DNA from 4 places in the Hydrogenophaga sedimenti genome. Region 3 is predicted to be linked to each of the others. Evidence: predicted binding sites of a transcription regulator. Region 3 holds the regulator's gene; each other region holds the start of a gene.
What was found. The regulator FNR, encoded in region 3, switches genes on or off when oxygen is low (the NO sensors DNR and NnrR bind a similar motif). The targets are predictions, from matches to a motif close to TTGATNNNNATCAA.
Positions count from the first base shown of each region.

Region 1: a site for FNR is predicted at 2,250-2,263, ahead of ubiU (ubiquinone anaerobic biosynthesis protein UbiU). Genes of this name have one in related genera too.
Region 2: a site for FNR is predicted at 2,741-2,754, ahead of ACS5NL_RS11390 (DUF3149 domain-containing protein). Genes of this name have one in related genera too.
Region 4: a site for FNR is predicted at 2,868-2,881, ahead of ACS5NL_RS06605 (hemerythrin domain-containing protein). Genes of this name have one in related genera too.

Region 1 is NZ_JBPZHA010000001.1:377,749-382,574, reverse strand. Features, by position in the region: gene ACS5NL_RS01825 (adenosylcobalamin-dependent ribonucleoside-diphosphate reductase) at 1-784, opposite strand, end outside; gene ACS5NL_RS01820 (NAD(P)H-dependent flavin oxidoreductase) at 781-2,007, opposite strand; gene ubiU (ubiquinone anaerobic biosynthesis protein UbiU) at 2,339-3,337, shown strand; gene ACS5NL_RS01810 (U32 family peptidase) at 3,340-4,263, shown strand; gene trhA (PAQR family membrane homeostasis protein TrhA) at 4,268-4,826, shown strand, end outside.
Region 2 is NZ_JBPZHA010000006.1:47,711-52,536, forward strand. Features, by position in the region: gene mscL (large conductance mechanosensitive channel protein MscL) at 102-515, shown strand; gene pdxA (4-hydroxythreonine-4-phosphate dehydrogenase PdxA) at 568-1,620, opposite strand; gene ACS5NL_RS11385 (Nif3-like dinuclear metal center hexameric protein) at 1,623-2,414, opposite strand; gene ACS5NL_RS11390 (DUF3149 domain-containing protein) at 2,529-2,678, opposite strand; gene ACS5NL_RS11395 (trypsin-like peptidase domain-containing protein) at 2,851-4,014, shown strand; gene tatC (twin-arginine translocase subunit TatC) at 4,031-4,822, opposite strand; gene tatB (Sec-independent protein translocase protein TatB) at 4,822-4,826, opposite strand, start outside.
Region 3 is NZ_JBPZHA010000007.1:203,733-208,558, forward strand. Features, by position in the region: gene ACS5NL_RS13620 (DMT family transporter) at 1-329, shown strand, start outside; gene ACS5NL_RS13625 (sulfite exporter TauE/SafE family protein) at 330-1,007, opposite strand; gene hemN (oxygen-independent coproporphyrinogen III oxidase) at 1,059-2,438, opposite strand; gene fnr (fumarate/nitrate reduction transcriptional regulator Fnr) at 2,615-3,334, shown strand; gene ACS5NL_RS13640 (hypothetical protein) at 3,407-3,700, opposite strand; gene ACS5NL_RS13645 (hypothetical protein) at 3,748-3,987, opposite strand; gene ccoG (cytochrome c oxidase accessory protein CcoG) at 4,080-4,826, opposite strand, start outside.
Region 4 is NZ_JBPZHA010000003.1:314,670-319,495, forward strand. Features, by position in the region: gene ACS5NL_RS06595 (GMC family oxidoreductase) at 25-1,662, opposite strand; gene ACS5NL_RS06600 (3-hydroxybutyryl-CoA dehydrogenase) at 1,812-2,663, shown strand; gene ACS5NL_RS06605 (hemerythrin domain-containing protein) at 2,936-3,475, shown strand; gene gorA (glutathione-disulfide reductase) at 3,551-4,826, shown strand, end outside.

The sequences.
Region 1 (4,826 bases), on a different contig from region 3:
TGGTGTCCCACAGCTCGCGGGCGGGCACGCTCTGGTAGACCCACAGGCCGTCGGCGCGCTGGTAGGCGCCCTTGTCCATCGCCTTGCTGCCGGGACGGGACTTGTGCACCAGTTCCCAGGGCTGGTCACCGGCCACGGCCTCCATGAAGGCGTCGCTCACACCGACCGACACGTTGAAGTTGTTCCAGCGGCCGGGCGTGCGCTTGGCGGTGATGAAGTCCAGCACGTCCGGGTGGTCGATGCGCAGCACGCCCATCTGGGCGCCGCGGCGCGCACCGGCGCTCTCGACCGTCGAGCACGACTGGTCGAACACATTGATGTAGCTGCACGGGCCCGAGGCCATCGAGTGCGTGCCCTTGACCTCGGCGCCGCGCGGGCGGATGCGCGAGAAGTCGTAGCCGACACCGCCACCGCGGCGCATGGTTTCGGCGGCTTCGCGCAGGGCCTCGTAAATGCCCGGGAAGCCTTCGTCGTCGAAGCCCTGGATGCAGTCGCCCACGGGCTGCACGAAGCAGTTGATCAGCGTGGCCTGGATGTCGGTGCCGGCGGCACTCATGATCCGGCCGGCGCCGATGGCGCCCGCATACAGGTTGTCGAGGAACTTGCGTTCCCATTCGGCGCGGATGGCTTCTTTTTCCACCGAAGCCAGGGCCTTGGCCACCCGGCGGTAGAGATCGTCGATGCCGGTTTCACCGGGCTTGAGGTATTTTTCTTCCAGCACATCGAGGCTGATGGGCTGGGGGTCCCGGAGCTGCTGTGCTCCGGGGCTGGGGTCGCGCTTCATGCGAGGGCTCCTGTCTTGAAGGCGTGGGATGGTACAGCTTCCGAGCCGGCCGGGAGAGCTCCCGACATCATCCAGAACATCAGATCATGGACCGATCGGATGTCCTTGCCAAACGGCAGGGTACCGGCGCCGCGGAAGAAAAGCCCCCGGTCTTCGTCGCCTTCCATCGCATGGGCCAGCTGCTGGTCGATGCAGAACTGGCCCATATCGGCCTTGCCATCCCGCAATCCGCAATGCGCCAAGCAGTCGAAGGCCATGTTGCAGTGGGTCTTGACGTGGGCCACCTCCTTCAGCTTGGGCTCCACCCGCAGGTACTTTTCCAGCCAGTGAGTGCGCACTCCGCGCGCCGGCAGCCCGGCCACGCTGATGAATTCGACGATGTCCTCGGGCCGGGCTTCGGCCAGCACCTTCTTGAACGTCGGGTCGGCGTCGCACTCGAGGGTGACCGCGAACGCGGTGCCCATCTGCACCGCACTGGCGCCCAATCCCTGCAGCCGGATGAGGTCTTCCCGCCGGGAAATGCCGCCGGCGGCGATCAAGGGAATCTTTCCTTCCAGTCCGGCCGATTTGAAAAATTCCAGGGTCTGCGGGATCACGGTCTCGAATTCGAAGCGCGGGTCCTGCAGGTCGGCCACCTTGGCGGCGCCCAGGTGGCCACCGGCCAGGCGGGGGTGCTCGATCACGATGGCGTCGGGCAGACGGCCTTTTTTCTCCCACTTCTTGACGATCAGCTGGATGCCGCGCGCGTCCGACAGGATGGGGATCAGCGCCGTGTCCGGGTGGTCCTTGGCGATTTCAGGCAGGTCCAGCGGCAGGCCGGCGCCGACCACCACCGCGTCGGCGCCACTCTCCAGCGCCTGCCGCACATAGATCTCGTAGGCCGACAGGGCCTTCATGATGTTCACCGCGACCGCGCCTCGGCCCTGCGAGAGCAGCCGGGCACGGCGGATCTCGCGGTCCAGCGCGACCAGGTTGGCGGTGTCGATGCGCGCGCGGGCGTCGGGCTCCTTGCCGTTTTCCAGGTGCGCGGTCTGCGCCATCAGGTCCGGGTGCAGACGGCGCAGGTCCACCGACGACACAGTGCCGACCCCACCCAGCGAGGCGACCGCGCCGGCCAGTCCGCCGGCCGAGACGCCCACGCCCATGCCGCCCTGCACCACCGGGACCAGCTCCCGGCCCTTGAGGCTCCACGACCGCATGCCGCCTTCGTGCGCCAGCCGCATCAACGCGTCGGCGCGGGCTGCCGCTTCGCCGTCCACAGGCGAAACCGCCCCCATCTCATCTCGTGCATTCATCGTGTCTGTCCCGTTGGGCGGCGCAAAAAACCGCTGGAGGAGCGTACCGACGACGACCCGCGGGCGCCTTGTTCTGGGTCAAGAATTTCTGTCGACGCCTGTGAAAACATCCAGTTGCCAGCCTGGGGCCGTGCCTGCACCGGGTTGCGACAGATCAAGCCACGGCGCCCTTGACGCGGGTCAAGCACAGGGCTTCGGGGCGGGGCTATGGTCGCGCCTTCTTTCCGCCGCTCGCCGGCCAACACTCCACGGCTTCCCTATGGATCTCGTCTGCCCCGCCGGCAGCCTGCCCGCCCTCAAGACCGCCATCGACCACGGCGCCAGCTGCGTCTACCTGGGCCTGCGCGACGCGACCAATGCGCGCAACTTCGCCGGCCTGAACTTCGACGACGCCGGCATCGCCAGCGGCATCGCCTACGCCCACCACCGCGGCCGCCAGGTCTTCATGGCCATCAACACCTATCCGCAGGCCGATCAGCCGCAGCGCTGGCAGCAGGCGCTGGACAAGGCGGTGACGCTGGGCGTGGACGCGGTGATCCTGGCCGACCCCGGACTGATGCAGTACGCGGTGCAGCGCCACCCGCGGCTGCGGCTGCACCTGTCGGTGCAAGGCTCGGCCACCAACCACGAGGCCATCAACTTCTACCACCGGCAGTTCGGCATCGCGCGCGCCGTGCTGCCGCGCGTGCTCTCGCTCGAACAGGTGCGCCTGCTGGTGCAGAAGACGCCGGTGGAGATCGAGGTCTTCGGCTTCGGCAGCCTGTGCGTGATGGTCGAGGGCCGCTGCGCGCTCTCGTCCTACGTGACCGGCGAATCGCCCAACACGCACGGCGTGTGCTCGCCCGCCAAGGCGGTGCGCTGGCAGGAGACGCCCCGGGGGCTGGAGTCGCGGCTGAACGGCGTGCTGATCGACCGCTACGCGCCGGGCGAGAGCGCCGGCTACCCGACGCTGTGCAAGGGCCGCTTCGACGTCGAGGACGACCACAGCTACTACGCGATCGAGGAGCCGACCAGCCTCAACACCCTGTCGCTGCTGCCGCAGCTGGCGCAGATGGGCGTGCGCGCCATCAAGATCGAAGGCCGCCAGCGCAGCCCGGCCTATGTGGCGCAGGTCACCCAGGTCTGGCGCGAGGCCATCGACCAGTGCGCGGCCCAGCCCCAGCACTACACGCCCAAGGGCCAGTGGATGGCCGCACTCGACCAGGTGGCCGAAGGCCAGCAACACACCCTCGGCGCCTACCACCGCCCTTGGAAATGACCATGCAACTCTCTCTGGGCCCTTTGCAGTATTACTGGCCGCGCGGCACGGTGTTCGACTTCTACGAGGCCATGGCCGCGACGGCGGTGGACACCGTCTACCTCGGCGAGGTCACCTGCTCGCGCCGGCACGAGCTGCGCCTGTCGGACTGGCTGGACGTGGCGCAGCTGCTGAAAGAGGCGGGCAAGACGGTGGTGCTGTCGACCATGGTGCTGCTCGAATCGGGCTCGGACGTGGGCGCGATGCAGAAGATCGCCGCGAACGAGGACTTCCTTGTGGAGGCCAACGACATGGGCGCGGTCGGCGCGCTGGCCGGGCAGCGGCCCTTCGTCGCCGGGCCGCACCTGAACCTCTACAACGCCCCCTCGCTGCGCTGGTTGGCGGAGCAGGGCGCCATGCGCTGGGTCGCGCCACTGGAGATGAAGCGCGACGACCTCGCCCTGCTGCAGCGCGAGCGCCCGGCCGGCCTGCAGACCGAGGTGTTCGTGCACGGCCGGCTGCCGCTGGCGTTTTCGGCCCGCTGCTTCACCGCGCGCCACCGCAACCTGCCCAAGGACGACTGCCAGTTCAGCTGCCTTGACCACCCCGACGGCCTGATGCTGCAGACCCGCGAGCAGGCCGACTTCCTGGTGCTCAACGGCATCCAGACCCAGTCGGCCCGGGTGCACAGCCTGATCGACGCCTGGGACGACCTGGTCGCGCTCGGCGTGGACGTGGCCCGCATCAGTCCGCAGGCGCGGCACACGGCCGAGACCGTGGCGCTGTACGACGCGCTGCGCCGCGGCGCACTCGCACCGGACGCAGCGCGCCAGGCCCTGCTGCCGCTGCTGCCCGCGTCGGGCGACGGCCAGCCCGACTGCAACGGCTACTGGCACGGCCGGCCGGGGCTGGAGCGGGTCGAAACCTCCCACGCGGTTCCCGCCTGACGCCATGGTGCACGGCGAACGTTTCAACAGCATCAGCCACCTGGTCGGGGGGCTTCTGTCCGTGGCCGGCGCCGCGGTGCTCATCACCCACGCCTCGCTGCAGGGCGATGCGTGGCGCATCGTGGCCTTCAGTGTCTACGGCGCCATGCTCATCGCGCTGTACCTGGCCTCGACGCTCTACCACTCGCTGATCGGCCGCGCCAAGGCGGTGTTCCAGAAACTGGACCACTGCAGCATCTACCTGCTGATCGCCGGCAGCTACACGCCGTTTGCGCTGGTGTCGCTGCGCGGCCCCTGGGGCTGGACGCTGCTGGGCGTGGTCTGGTCGCTGGCCGTGCTGGGCATCGCGCAGGAAATCTGGCTGGCCCGCGGCGCGCGGCGCCTGTCGCTGGCGCTGTATGTGCTCATGGGCTGGCTGGCGCTGGCGGCGGTGGTGCCGCTGTGGCAGGCGCTGGGGCCAGGCGGATTCGCCTGGCTGGCCGCCGGCGGCGCGCTCTACACCGGCGGCGTCGCCTTCTACGTGGCCGACGGGCGGCTGCGCCACAGCCACGGCATCTGGCACC
Region 2 (4,826 bases), on a different contig from region 3:
GGTCACGGTAATACAAATGTGTTCCGTGAGAGAATCCCTTTTGCCTATATCGAGTCCCAATGTCATGCGCATTGGGACGAATGCAACCAACGGAGAATCTCATGGGAATGATGCAGGAGTTCAAGGAATTTGCCCTCAAGGGCAACGTGATGGATCTCGCGGTCGGCGTGATCATCGGCGGCGCTTTCGGCAAGATCGTCGATTCGCTGGTCGGCGACGTGATCATGCCGGTGATCAGCAAACTGTTCGGTGGTCTCGACTTTTCGAGTTACTACATTGCGCTGGCCGGACAGGCTGCCGGTCTTCCGCTGGCAGAAGCCAAGAAAGCCGGAGCCGTGCTGGCCTATGGCAACTTCATCACCATCGCGCTGAACTTTGTCATTCTGGCCTTCGTCATCTTCATGCTGGTCAAGCAGATGAACCGCATGAAGAAGGAAGCCCCCCCGGCAGCGCCCGCCGCCCCGGCCGAAGACGTCGTCCTGCTGCGCGAAATCCGCGACAGCCTGCGCAAATAAGCGCGACGGTTCCGAAAGCCGCCTGCATCCCCCCGGATGCAGGCGGCTTTTTTCATGGGGTGCCGGCGCTCATCGCCAACGCAGCGTCGATAGCGGCCAGCAGGCTGGAGGGATCGGCCTGCCCGGTGCCTGCAAGGTCGAATGCCGTGCCATGGTCCGGGCTGGTTCGGATCAGTGGAAGGCCCAGTGTTGTATTGACGCCATGCTCCAGGCCAAGCAGCTTGATCGGGATCAAGCCCTGGTCGTGGTACATCGCGATCACCACATCGAACGCACCCTGACGGGCCCGCATGAACACCGTGTCCGGCGCGTGCGGGCCACTGGCATCGATCCCCAGGGCACGTGCCGCGGCGACCGCCGGGGCGATGAGGTCGATGTCTTCGCGGCCGAACAGGCCGCCCTCGCCGGCGTGCGGGTTCAGTCCGGCGACAGCGATGCGCGCATGGGGCGTGCCGCAACGCGAAAAATGCGCCGCGGTGATCCGGATCGTGTCCAGGATCCGGTCGACGCTCAAGGAGTCCAGCGCCTCACGCAAGGACACGTGGATGCTGACCAGCACCGTCGCAAGGCCGGGAGCGCTCAGCATCATGCGGACTGGCATCCGGTCCACCGGCACACCCGCGTGTTCCGCCGCCAGCGCCTGCAGGTACTCGGTGTGCCCCGGATGCGGCAGCCCCGCGGCCGCGAGCGCCTCCTTGTGCACCGGCGCCGTCACCATCGCGCGGGCCACGCCCGCAAGGGTCCAGCCAGCGGCCCTCGCAATGCACTCGGCCGCCGCCCGCCCGGCGACACCACCGATCTTGCCCAAGGGCACCAGCGGATGGCGCCCGCAGGCCTGGAAGACGCGGATGGCCTGTGCACCGTCCAGGCGCGGCACATCTTCCGCATCCACCCCGCGCACCTGCGGCAAGGAGCCGCCCGAAAGCCCCGACAGCAGAGCGTGCGCCCGTTCCATCGAGGGAATGTCCCCGGCCACCACCACCTGCCCCAGCAACTCGGGACGCCGCGCCAGTGCCTGGACGACGATCTCAGGTCCGATGCCGGCCGGATCCCCCATGGTGATCACCAGTGGCCGGTGCAGGCCTTGTGAAGTCGTTCCGTCCATCGTCAGGCCGGATTGGGAATGTCGATGAACCGGTGCTCGATGCCGAGCCGGTCGGCCACGTCCTGCGCCACCGCCGGCGCGCCATAGCGCTCCGACGCATGGTGCCCGCAGGCGATGTAGGCCACGCCGCTCTCGCGCGCATAGTGCGCCTGGGGCTCGGAGATCTCGCCCGTGACGAACAGGTCCGCGCCCGCCGCGATGGCCGCCTCGAAATAGCCCTGGGCTCCCCCGGAGCACATGGCCACCCGCGCCACCGGTCGCCCCGGATCGCCCACGAACACGAGGTCACGGCCCAGGGACTGGCGCACCACGTCGGCAAAGGCCCCGGCCGTGGTCGGCGGACAGCGCCCCAGAACGCCCAGCGACTGGTCGCCGAAGCGCCCCTCTCCAGCGGCCCCGGACAGCGTCACGCCCAGGCGGAGCGCCAACTGCGCGTTGTTCCCCAGCACGGGATGGGCGTCCAGCGGCAGGTGGTAGGCAAACAAATTGATCTCGTGGGTCAGCAGACGGGAGAGGCGTTGCTTCATCCACCCGGTGACGCGCCCGTCCTGACCACGCCAGAACAGGCCATGGTGAACAAAGATGGCGTCCGCCCCCGCATCCACCGCGGCCTCGATCAGCGCCAGGCTGGCGGTCACACCGCTGACCAGCTTCCGCACTGTGGGCCGCCCTTCGACTTGCAGCCCGTTGGGGCCGTAGTCCTTGAACAGGGCAGGCTGAAGCAAACCATCAAAGGCCGCGAGCAAGGTCTCTCGTGGCACGCCATCGGGGCGAGTTGAAGACTGGGAGGACATCCGGACGACCAATGAAAAAGGCCCTTCTTCCCGCCGGATTGGCGAAAAGCAAGGCCTATTCTGTCACTGCCGCACACCACGTCGTGCGGCCCAGCGAACCGACGGTGACGCGCGTCAGCTGCGCCCGCTCACCGCGCGCTCGGATTCAGCCATCTTTCGATTGAAGAACCGGTAAAACCAGACCGCCATGCCCAGCGTGAATGCGATCACGCCCACACTGAACAGCCCATAGTCGGTCGAAAGAAGATCTGTCACGGCTTTCATTGGATGCTCCTGTCCTCGGAATCAACGGACTGCCATTGCAATCCCGATACCCCCCGGATGCATTGACCTGCGTCAATCGGCTTGAACTGAGAACGGCGGCAGTCATATACGGGACAATGTCTGACCTTGACCCGCCATTTGTTGTCCCGGTCCACCGCGGCACTTCTTCGTCATGAAACGCCTCTGGCTGCTCTTCGCACAAACCGTCACCGTTCTGGTCGCCGCCCTTTTTGTGGTGGCGACGCTCAAGCCTGAGTGGCTCAACCGCCGCCCGGGGCTGCCGATGGTGGTGCCCGTGATCGAATCGCCTGCCGGCAGTGCCGCCATGCCCGCCGGATCCGGGGGCAACAGCCTGCGCGAAGCCGCCAAGGTGGCCTCCCCCGCCGTGGTCAGCATCAACACCAGCAAGGCCCCGGAGAACCACCCGCAGAGCAACGACCCATGGTTCCGTTTCTTCTTCGGTGACCAGGCGCAGGGCCAGCCGCAGGCGGGTCTGGGATCGGGTGTGATCGTCAGCCAGGCGGGCTACATCCTGACCAACAACCATGTGATCGAGGAAGCCGATCAGATCGAGGTGCTGCTCAACGACGGCCGCAAGAGCGCCGCACAGGTGATCGGCACCGACCCCGAGTCGGACCTGGCCATCCTGAAGGTCGCGCTCACGGACCTGCCGGTGATCACGCTGGGCGATTCGGACGCCCTCTCGATCGGCGATCAGGTGCTGGCGATCGGCAATCCCTTCGGTGTCGGGCAGACCGTGACCAGCGGCATCGTCAGCGCCCTGGGCCGCACCCAGCTGGGCATCAACACCTTCGAGAACTTCATCCAGACCGATGCCGCCATCAACCCCGGCAACTCGGGCGGCGCACTGGTGGACATCCGGGGTCACCTGATGGGCATCAACACCGCGATCTATTCGCGCTCTGGCGGCTCCATGGGCATCGGCTTTGCCATTCCCACGTCGACGGCCCGCACCGTCATGGAAGCCATCGTGCGCGAAGGCAAGGTCACGCGCGGCTGGATCGGCGTGGAGCCCCAGGACCTGACACCGGAACTGGCCGAGAGTTTTTCCGTCCCGCCCGGCACCGGCGTCATCATCACCGGCGTGCTGCAGAACGGCCCGGCCGCGCAGGCCGGCATCCGCCCTGGAGATGTGGTCACACACGTGGGAGAAAAACCGGTGAGCAATGTGGCCCAGCTGCTGTCGGCCGTGGCCGCGCTGACCCCGGGCACACCGTCGACGCTGGAGGTCGTGCGCAAAGACGGCAAGCAGCGCGTCCAGATCACCCCCGGCAAGCGCAACCTGCCGAAACCGCCAGCCGCCGGCAACCGCTGAGGCTGCCGGACCGGGCTCAGGCAGCGTCGCTGGACGCTTCTTCTTCGGGTGCCTTGGTACTCTTGGCAAACCACATGGCGCCCCAGATGCCGAACTCGTAGAGCAGGCACATCGGCAGCGCCAGCGCCAGCTGGGACACCACATCGGGCGGCGTCACCACCGCAGCCACCACGAAGGCGACCACGATGAAGTAGCCGCGGAACTCCTTGAGCTGCTTGACGGTGACCATGTTCATCTTCACCAGCAGCACCACCACGATCGGCACCTGAAAAGCCAAGCCGAAAGCCAGGTAGAGCGACAGAATGGCCTCGACATACGAAGCGATGTCGGGCGTGGCGGCCACGCTCTTGGGCGTGAACTGCTGGATGAAGCCGAACATCTTGTCCAGCACGAAGAACTGCACGAACGCAATGCCGACATAGGCCAGCAAGCTGCCGACGATGATCAGCGGCACCGCAAAACGCTTCTCATGGCTGTACAGCCCGGGCGCCACGAAGGCCCAGATCTGGTACATCCACCAGGGCAGCGACATCAGCAACGCGGCCATCGCCAGCACCTTCAGCGGCACAAAGAACGGTGAGAACACGCCGATGGCGATCAGCTTGGCGTCGGGCGGCATGTGCGCCCGGATCGGCACCGCGATCAGGTCGATCAACCCCCCCGGGCCGGGCCAGATCGCCAGAATGGCCATGCACACCGCCAGGCCAATGACGCCGTAGAGCAGGCGGTCGCGCAGCTCCATCAGGTGCTGAACAAACGGCTGCTCGGAACCGGCGAGCTCGTCGGTGGACTTGTCAGAATCGGACATCAGC
Region 3 (4,826 bases):
TCATCAATCTGTGGGGATTCGTCCTGGTGACGCCGATGGGCATCTGGGCGGCCAGGGACTTCGCCTTCGCGAACGTCGCCCCGCCGCTCTGGGCGTTGCTGGTCTTCTATGCGCTCGCCGCAAGCATGTGGACCGTCTGGCTCTGGATGACCGGTCTGAAGTCGATTCCCGCGTCGCGGGCCGGCGTCTTCACGGTCATGCTGCCCGTCAGCGCGGCCGCCGTGGGCGTCATCTTCCTGGGCGAGACCCTGACACCGGGCCAGATCGTGGCGTTCGCGGTGGCCCTGCTGGGGCTCGTTCTGGCGACGCTGCCGAGCAGGGCCTCCTGATCAGGCACACCACAGTCCCGTGGGGTTGGTGAGGCCCATCCAGAGCGCCCAGCCCGAAGTGGCCGCCAGTGCCAACCCCGCCAGCCGGATGCCCCACCCGCCCGAGCCATCGCCCTTCAGGCGCAACAGCAGCCACGGCCCGATCGTCAGCGACAGTGAAGTGCCGACGGAAAACAGGGCCATGATCATCGCGCCCTGCAACGCGCTCGCAGACAGCGAGGCCACCATCAACGCCGAGTACAGCAGCCCGCAGGGCATCAGGGCCCAGGCCACGCCCAGGACCATAGGCGCACGGCCACCCAGGCGGTGCAGCATCGGTCTCGTGCGACGCCAGACCCCTTGTGCCACACCGTCCAGCCATGCCGGCTGCCGGGCCTGCCAGAGCAGCACGATGCCCAGCAACAGGGCCGCGACGTGGAACATGGCCCAGACAGGGCGGATGACCGCCGTATTGGTGCCCAGCCAGGCCAGCCCCTGCACCGAACCGGCGGCAAACGCGCCGAAGGTCGCATAGCCCACCATGCGGCTGACCTGGAAGGTCAGCAAGGCGACGTTGCTGCTTTTCTGCCCGGCCGCACCGCGGCTGATGCCGGCGCACGCAGCACCACACATGGCCACGCAATGCGGACCACCGGCGATGCCCATGAACAGGGCCGTCAGGGCCATGGAGGTTTGCATGCGGGAACTCTAGCAGGCGCGCACCCGCCGCGCCTGTCGAACCGGTGCCGCTCAGATGATCTTGGAGAACCTGGCGCGGTCCTGATCCACCTGGAGATTCTTGTCGAACACCATGGCGATGGCACGCACCAGATACCAGCCAGCCGCCGTCACTTCGACACCCGACTCGTCGATCCGAACCAGCCCTTGCTTCGCATAGTCCTGGAGGACCTCGAGCTCCCTGGCAAAGTAGGTTTTGCAGTCGATCAGATGACCCAGATTGATGGATTCGAACTGCAATTGGCCCTGGCACATCAGCGACATGATGACCGAGCGGCGCAACAGGTCGTCCCGTGTCAGCGCCAGGCCGCGCACGATCGGCAGGCGCCCCTGGTCGAGTGCGTCGTAATACTCTTCGATCGTCTTCGCGTTCTGGCTGTAAGTGGCCCCGATGCGGCCAATCGCGGAAACACCCAGAGCAATGAGGTCGCAGTCCGGCTGTGTGCTGTACCCCTGGAAATTCCGGTGCAGACGTCCCTGGCGCTTGGCCACGGCCAGCGCGTCGGTCGGCAGGGCAAAGTGGTCCATGCCCACATACACATAGCCCGCCTCGCTCATCGCATCCAGCGAAGCCGACAGCATCGACAACTTGTCGCCGCCACTGGGCAACTCCGCCGCCACGATGCGCCGTTGCGGCTTGAAGCGTGTCGGCAGGTGGGCATAGGCGTAAAGCGCGATGCGGTCCGGCCGCAACTGGTTGACCTGTGCCAGCGTACGGGCGAAGGACTCGGGCGTCTGCAGCGGCAGGCCGTAGATCAGATCGACGTTGACCGATTCGAAGCCGATCTTGCGAGCGGTTTCGACCAGTTCGAACACCTGCTCCACCGGCTGAACGCGGTGCACGGCCTTCTGGACCGCCGGATCAAAATCCTGCACGCCGAAACTCAGCCGGTTGAAGCCCAGCCGGGCCAAGGTCTGCAGACGCTGTCCCGTCACCGTGCGCGGATCCACCTCGATCGAATATTCCCCGCCCGGCACCAAGGTGAAGTTGCGCCGGATCATGGCCAGCAGGTCTTCGAGCTCCGTGTCGGAAAGGAAGGTGGGCGTGCCGCCGCCCAGGTGCAGCTGGGAGACGCTGTGTCCCTTGCCGAAGTGCTGCACCTGCAGTTCGACTTCCCGCGACAGATACCGCAGGTATTCGGCCGCGCGCTCGTGGTGTTTCGTGATGACCTTGTTGCAGGCGCAGTAGTAGCACACCGATTCACAGAAAGGGATGTGCACATACAGCGACAGCGGCAATGCCAGAGAGCCGGCCCGGCGCTGCTCCAGTGCCTGGATGTAATCGGCTTCCGTAAAGGCTTCGACAAAGCGGTCCGCCGTCGGGTACGACGTGTAGCGGGGGCCGGGGATGTCAAATCGCTTGAGCAATTCGTCGGAAATGGCGTGACTCACAAACAATTCTCCAGTGCAGGCGACGAATGTGCCCCAAGGCTCCGGCGAGGCCCTTGATCTTGATCAAGGGGTCCTCAGCCTCTCGGGTTTTCCCCCTGCCGCCCTTGCTGCTTCCCGCCACGCCTTGATGCTGGCACCAGCCATGGGTTAAGCTTCGCCCCAATTCCGGAAGAATTATGGATATTCAAAGCATCAAAGTGGCTTGTTCGAGCTGCAACCTGCGGGAGTTGTGCTTGCCCATGGGGCTCAACCCCGAAGAGATGAACAAGCTCGACAACGTGATCTCGACCCGCCGGCGCATCAAGCGCGGGTCGGCACTGTTCAACACGGGGGACAAGTTCACCTCGCTGTACGCGGTGCGCTCTGGATTCTTCAAGACCAGCGTCACCACCGCGGATGGCAGAGACCAGGTCACCGGGTTCCAGATGACGGGCGAGATCATTGGCATGGATGGCATCGTCAGCGACCGCCATTCCTGCGACGCCATCGCCCTGGAAGATGCCGAGGTCTGTGTCATGCCGTTCGACCAGGTGGAAGAACTCTCGCGTGAGTTCACCACCTTGCAGCACCATGTGCACAAGATCATGAGCCGGGAAATCGTGCGAGACCACAGCGTGATGCTGCTGCTGGGCAGCATGCGTGCGGAAGAGCGTCTGGCGGCGTTTCTGCTGAATCTGGTGCAGCGCCTGCATGCACGTGGTTTTTCCCAGTCCGAACTCATCCTGCGGATGACGCGCGAAGAGATCGGCAGTTACCTGGGCATGAAGCTGGAAACGGTCAGCCGGACCTTCTCCAAGTTTGTCGACGAGGGCATCATCGAAGTCAAGCAGCGCTACGTGCACATCAAGAACACCGACGCACTCAAGCTGATCGTGAATCCGCAGACCTGCCGCTGAGCAGCAGCACTGCACCTCATGAAGAAAGCCCCGCTGATGCGGGGCTTTTTGTTGTTCAGACCAGAAGTCTTCTCAACAGCACTGCCCGTTTCTGGCGCAGTCCTCGGGACGTTGCGACTCTGGAACCGGGCAACGATTGACCTCGAAAGGGGACATGGCCAACAGCGTGGTCAGCGCACTGGAGGCCATGGTGACGCCCCAGAAGACAAAAAAGGCAAGTGTGTAGATCGCCTGCCGCGAAAGCCCCAACGGGTTTCCAAACCAGTGAAGGTCACCAGGATCGACCATCGCAAACACGATCATCTCCAGCACAGCAGCGACCAGAAAGGCTGGCCACGCGATCCACATCCACCGTTGAGTCTTCATGAACTGTCTCCTTGTTCGTCTGAGGCCTCAACGGGTGGGTGAGGCGCTTATTTGGTCGGGTCGGTGGTTCCAGCCACCGGCGAGGCCGCGTGGTTGCGTGCCTGGCCGGCCGGCTGCAGGGTGATCAATGCGTCCACCCTCGCCTGCCCTTGCAGCCGCTGGGCCGCCGCAAGATCACGTTCGTAGTCCGCCTTGTTGAGCACAGGGTCAGGATGGCTGGCAGCGATCACGAATGTCACCACGCTGGCCACCACCACCGCCAGAGGGCCGCCGACCACCATCCACATGTGGGGCACTTTCCACCAGGGGGTGCGGTTTGGGGAGGCAGGGGCAGCAGGTTGGGCAGACATGACGGTTTGCATGGGAATGTGCTTTCAGTTTAGCGCGGAACGATGAAAACGGCCTTTTCCACCACCTGCGCCACCTCCGGTCCCTGGGACCGGATGGTGAAACGAATCGGATGGGAGCCCGCTGGCGCCACATTGGGCGGAGTCTGGACCCGGACGGCGACAGAGCGAACCTCCGTCGGCAGGACCTCCGCGGAGCTCTCCGAAGCGATCACGACGCCCTCAAGGCCATCCACGCTGATCGAATAGTGTTGCGTCGACTCGGTCGCGTTCATGATCTGGAGCCGGAAGACGTTTTCAATGCGCCCCTGCTCCACCATGCGGGCCAGCGCGCCACGGTCCCGGATCACATCGACTTTGAGCGGGGTGCGCAAGAACAGACTGACGAACACGGCCAGTGTGATGGCCCCCAGGATGGCGGAGTACACCAGTACACGGGGCCGGAAAGCATGGCGGATCATCTGGTCACGCGTCCAGCCCTGGGCCACCCCGTTCTGGGTCGAGTATTTCACCAGCCCCCGTGGGTAGCCCACCTTGTCCATCACCTCGTCGCACACATCGATGCAGGCACCGCAGCCGATGCATTCGTACTGAAGCCCTTTGCGGATGTCGATGCCCGTGGGACACACCTGGACGCACAGGGTGCAATCGACACAGGCCCCCAGTCCAAGGGCTTTGGGATCGGCCTTCTTCGACCGCGGCCCGCGGGGCTCACCCCGCGCCTGGTCGTAGGTCACGATCATCGTGTCCTTGTCAAACATCGCGCTCTGGAAGCGCGC
Region 4 (4,826 bases), on a different contig from region 3:
TGCCCCCTGGGGAGTGACGCGCCACTAGGCGCGGCGCAGGGGGTGGTCCTGTTTGATCATGTCGACCGCCTTCTCGCCCATCATGATCACCGGTGCATTGGTGTTGCCGCCGACGACCGAGGGCATGACCGAGGCGTCGACCACCCGCAGGCCACCGACGCCATGCACCCGCAGCCGCGCGTCGACCACAGCCCCCGACGCGGCGTCCGGCCCCATGCGGCAGGTGCCGACCGGGTGGTAGATGGTGTCGGTGTGGTGGCGCACGAACTGCTCGATCTGGGCGTCGCTCTGCGCGTCGCGCGAGGCGCGCGATTCGGTTCCGCCATGGCGGGCCAGCGCCGGTTGCTGCAACAGCGCCCGCGTGCGCTGGAAGCCGCGCACCAGCCGCGCCACATCGTCCGGGTCCTGCAGGAAGGCCGGGTCGATCAGCGGCGCCGCCTGCGGATCGCTGCTGGCCAGCCGCAGCGTGCCGCGGCTTTTCGGTCGCAGCAGGCAGACGTGGCACGAATAGCCGTGGCCCAGCACCGTCTTGCGGCCGTGGTCGACCAGTTTGCCGACCACGAAGTGCAGCTGCAGATCCGGGATGGCTTCTTCGGGCGCGCTCCGGATGAAGCCGCCGGCCTCGGCGAAGTTGGTGGTCAGCATGCCGCTGCGCCGCTGCCGCCACTCGAACACACCCCGGACCATGTTGGCCACACCGCGCAGCGAGAGACCGAACAGGTTGGTCAGGCGCGGCGCGTTCACCACCATCACCACGTCCGGATGGTCGTGCAGGTTCTGGCCCACACCTTCGAGCGGGTGCACCACCGCGATGCCATGTTCCTGCAGGTGCAGCACCGGCCCGATGCCCGAGAGCATCAGCAGCTGCGGCGACCCAAACGCACCAGCACTGAGCAGCACCTCGCCGCCGGGCTTGAGCATGAGCGTCTGCAGGTGACCGCGCCCGCCGTCCGGCCGGTACTCGACCCCGACGGCGCAGGGCCGCCCATCGCGCAACTCCGTCAGCACCCGCGTCGTCAGCGCACCGGTGATCACCTGCAGGTTGGGCCGGCCCAGGTGTGGCGTGAGGTAGGCCTTGGCGGCGCTGAAGCGTTCGCCGTTCTTGTGGGTCACCTGGTAGGCCCCGATGCCTTCCTGCTCCGGACCGTTGAAGTCGGTGTTGAGCGGGTAGCCGGCCTGGCGCCCCGCCTCGATGAAGTCGGGCAGCACCGGATTGGGCGAGCGCAGGTCCATCACGTTGAGCGGCCCACCCGTGCCATGCAGGGCATCGGCGCCGCGCTCGTTGTGTTCGGCGCGCTTGAAGTACGGCAGCACCCCGGCAAACGACCAGCCCGGATTGCCCTGCGCCGCCCAGCCGTCGTAGTCGCTCGCATGGCCGCGCGCGTAGATCATGGCGTTGATCGAGCTCGAACCGCCGAGCACCTTGCCGCGCGGCTGGTAGCCGCGCCGCCCGTGCAGGCCGGGCTGCGGCACCGTCGAATAGTCCCAGCCGTTGAGCTGGTACTTGGCCATGACGGCGAGGCCCGCAGGGCAGTGGATCAGCACGCTGCGATCGGCCGGCCCGGCCTCCAGCAGGACCACCCGGACCGCCGGGTCCTCGCTCAGCCGGCCGGCCAGCACACTGCCGGCGGAGCCCCCGCCGACGACGATGTAATCGAACATGAAGTCTCCTGGCGTCGCGCGCCTGTCATGCCGGTGCAAGACGCTGCGCGACAATGCCGGTCAAGGTAGCACAGGCCTTTTCGCCACAGTAGGCTGGCCCGCCTAGAGCGCCTCCGTCTTTTCCCTCATCTTCCAGGAGTGATTTCCACATGAGCAGCATCCAGACCGTCGGCATCATCGGCGCCGGCACCATGGGCAACGGCATCGCACAGGCCTGCGCCGTCAGCGGCATCCGCGTCGTCATGGTCGACGTGGCCCAGGCCGCGGTCGACAAGGGCCTGGCCACGGTCGCCGGCAGCCTGGACCGCCTGATCAAGAAAGAAAAGCTGAGCGCCGAAGGCAAGGCCGCCGCGCTGGCCCTGATCAAGGGTTCGACCAGCTACGACGACCTCAAGGGCGCGCAACTCGTCATCGAGGCCGCGACCGAAAACGAAGGCCTGAAGCTCAAGATCCTGCAGCAGCTCGACGGCATCCTCGCGCCCGAAGTGATCGTCGCCACCAACACCAGCTCGATCAGCATCACCAAGCTGGCCGCCGCCACCCAGCGCGCCGACCGCTTCATCGGCATGCACTTTTTCAACCCGGTGCCGATGATGGCGCTGGTGGAAATCATCCGCGGCCTGCAGACCAGCGACGCCACCCACGATGCCGTCAAGGCCCTGGCCGAGGCGCTGGGCAAGACGCCGATCACGGTGAAGAACGCGCCGGGTTTTGTGGTCAACCGCATCCTGGTGCCCATGATCAACGAAGCCTTCTTCGTGCTGGCCGAAGGCGTGGCCACGCCGGAAGACATCGACGCCGGCATGAAGCTGGGCACCAACCAGCCCATCGGGCCGCTGGCGCTGGCCGACATGATCGGCCTGGACGTCTGCCTGGCCGTGATGAACGTCTACATGGCCGAGTTCAACGACAGCAAGTACCGCCCCGCCCCGCTGCTCAAGGAGCTGGTGGCGGCCGGCTGGCTGGGCCGCAAGACCGGCCGCGGCGTGTATACGTACTGAGTCCCCCCCCCCCGCGCCGCCTGCGGCGTCACCCCCCAGGGGGCGGCACTGGCGGCCCGGCAAAGCCGGTTCCGCGGTGCCCTGGACCAACTCCCTTCCGGCGAGAGGTGTCTTCAACCGAGGATGCGGTGGAACCGGCTTTGCCGGGCCACTCGCATCGCCCCCTGGGGGTGACGCCGAAGGCGGCGCGGGGGGAGCCATTTCTTGCGCCAGATCAATTTGCGGCGGCGCAGCATCCTCAGAATGAACCCATCTTTTCTGAGGAGTTCGCCATGAGTGCCGCACCCGTTTCCATCGCCGTCTTCGAGTTCCTCGACAGCACCCACCAGGACATCCAGGCCCAGGTGCGCCAGCTGCATGCGCTGGTCGATGCCATCGAGGCCGACGGTCTGAGCCAGGCCAACCGCGCCCAGGCGCGGCGCGTGCTCGACTACTTCAGCCGCGAAGCGCGCCAGCACCACCTCGACGAAGAAAAGCACATCTTCCCGCCCCTGCTCGCCAGCCAGGACCCGGCCATCGTGCAGGCGACCGAACACCTGATCCAGGACCACGGCTGGCTGGAGGAGAACTGGATCCAGATCGCCCCCTCGCTCGAAGCGGCCACCAACGGCAACCTCTGGTTCGACACCGCCGAACTGCGGCACGCGCTGGAGGTGTTTGAAGCGCTGTACCTCGACCACATCCTGCTCGAAGAATCGATCGCCTACCCCGAGGCCAGGAAGCGCCTGCAGGGTCTGGACACCCTGGGCATGGGCCGCGAGATGGCCAGGCGCCGGGCACTGGAGCGCGACGAGGTGCGCGCCCGGGCCTGAGCGGAAACAACCCCGCCGTCGCACGGGCCGGCGGCGGCCCGTACACTGCCCTGCTCCCGAACAGGACAGTGAGCCATGAGCAGTCACGACTTCGACCTTTTTGTCATCGGCGGCGGCAGCGGCGGTGTGCGCGCCGCCCGCATGGCCGCACAACGCGGCGCCCGCGTCGCCCTGGCCGAGATGCTGGGCCAGGACGGCCTCGGCGGCACCTGCGTCAACGTCGGCTGCATCCCCAAGAAGCTCTACAGCTACGCCGCGCACTACCACGCCGCGTTCGAGGAATCGCGCGGCTTCGGCTGGGAGCTGGACACGGCGCCCCGCTTCCAGTGGGCCACGCTCAAGGCCAACCGGGCCAAAGAGATCACGCGCCTGAACGGCGTCTACGGCAACCTGCTGCGCGGCTCGGGCGTCACGGTGTTCAACGGCTTTGCCCGCCTCGACGGCGAGCACCGCATCACCCTGGCCACGCTGAACGCCGACGGCTCGCCCGGCCACCAGAGCTTCACCGCGGCACACATCCTGATCGCCACCGGCGGCACGCCGCACGTGCCGCATTTCGTCGGCCGCGAGCACGTCATCACCTCCAACGAGGTGTTCGACCTGGAGCCGTTCCCGCAGCGCCTGCTGATCGTGGGCGGCGGCTACATCGCCTGCGAATTCGCCTCGATCTTCAACGGCCTGGGCGCCAAGGTCACCCAGCTCTACCGCGGCGAACAGGTGCTGCGCGGTTTCGACGACGAGATCCGGCATTTCGTGGCCGGCGAGATGCAGAAATCCGGTGTCGATCTGCGGCTGAACGCGGGCGTGGTCGACATCCGGAAAACGGACGAGGGACTGCGCGCCGAACTGGAGGATGGCAATGTGGTGCTGGCCGACGCGGTGCTCTACGCCACCGGTCGCACGCCCAACGTGCAGGGCCTGGGGCTGGACGCGGCGGGCGTGGCACAGGGCGCACAGGGCGAGGTGCTGGTCGACGAGCACTACCGGACCAATGTGCCGCATGTCTACGCGGTCGGCGACGTGACCAGCCGCGTGCAGCTCACGCCGGTCGCGCTGGGCGAGGCGATGGTGGTGGTCGACCAGCTGTTCGGTCCCGCCGCCGGCAAGCCGCCGCGCAGCATGGGCTACGACTTCATCCCGACGGCCGTGTTCACCCACCCGAGCATCGGCACCGTGGGCCTGAGCGAAGCGCAGGCGCGCGAGCGCTTCGGCGACGTCACGATCTTCCGCAGCGAATTCAAGGCGCTGCGCCACACGCTCTCGGGCAGCAGCGAACGCACGCTGATGAAGCTGGTGGTCGACACCGCGAGCGACCGCGTGGTCGGCCTGCACATGGTCGGCGCCGAGGCCG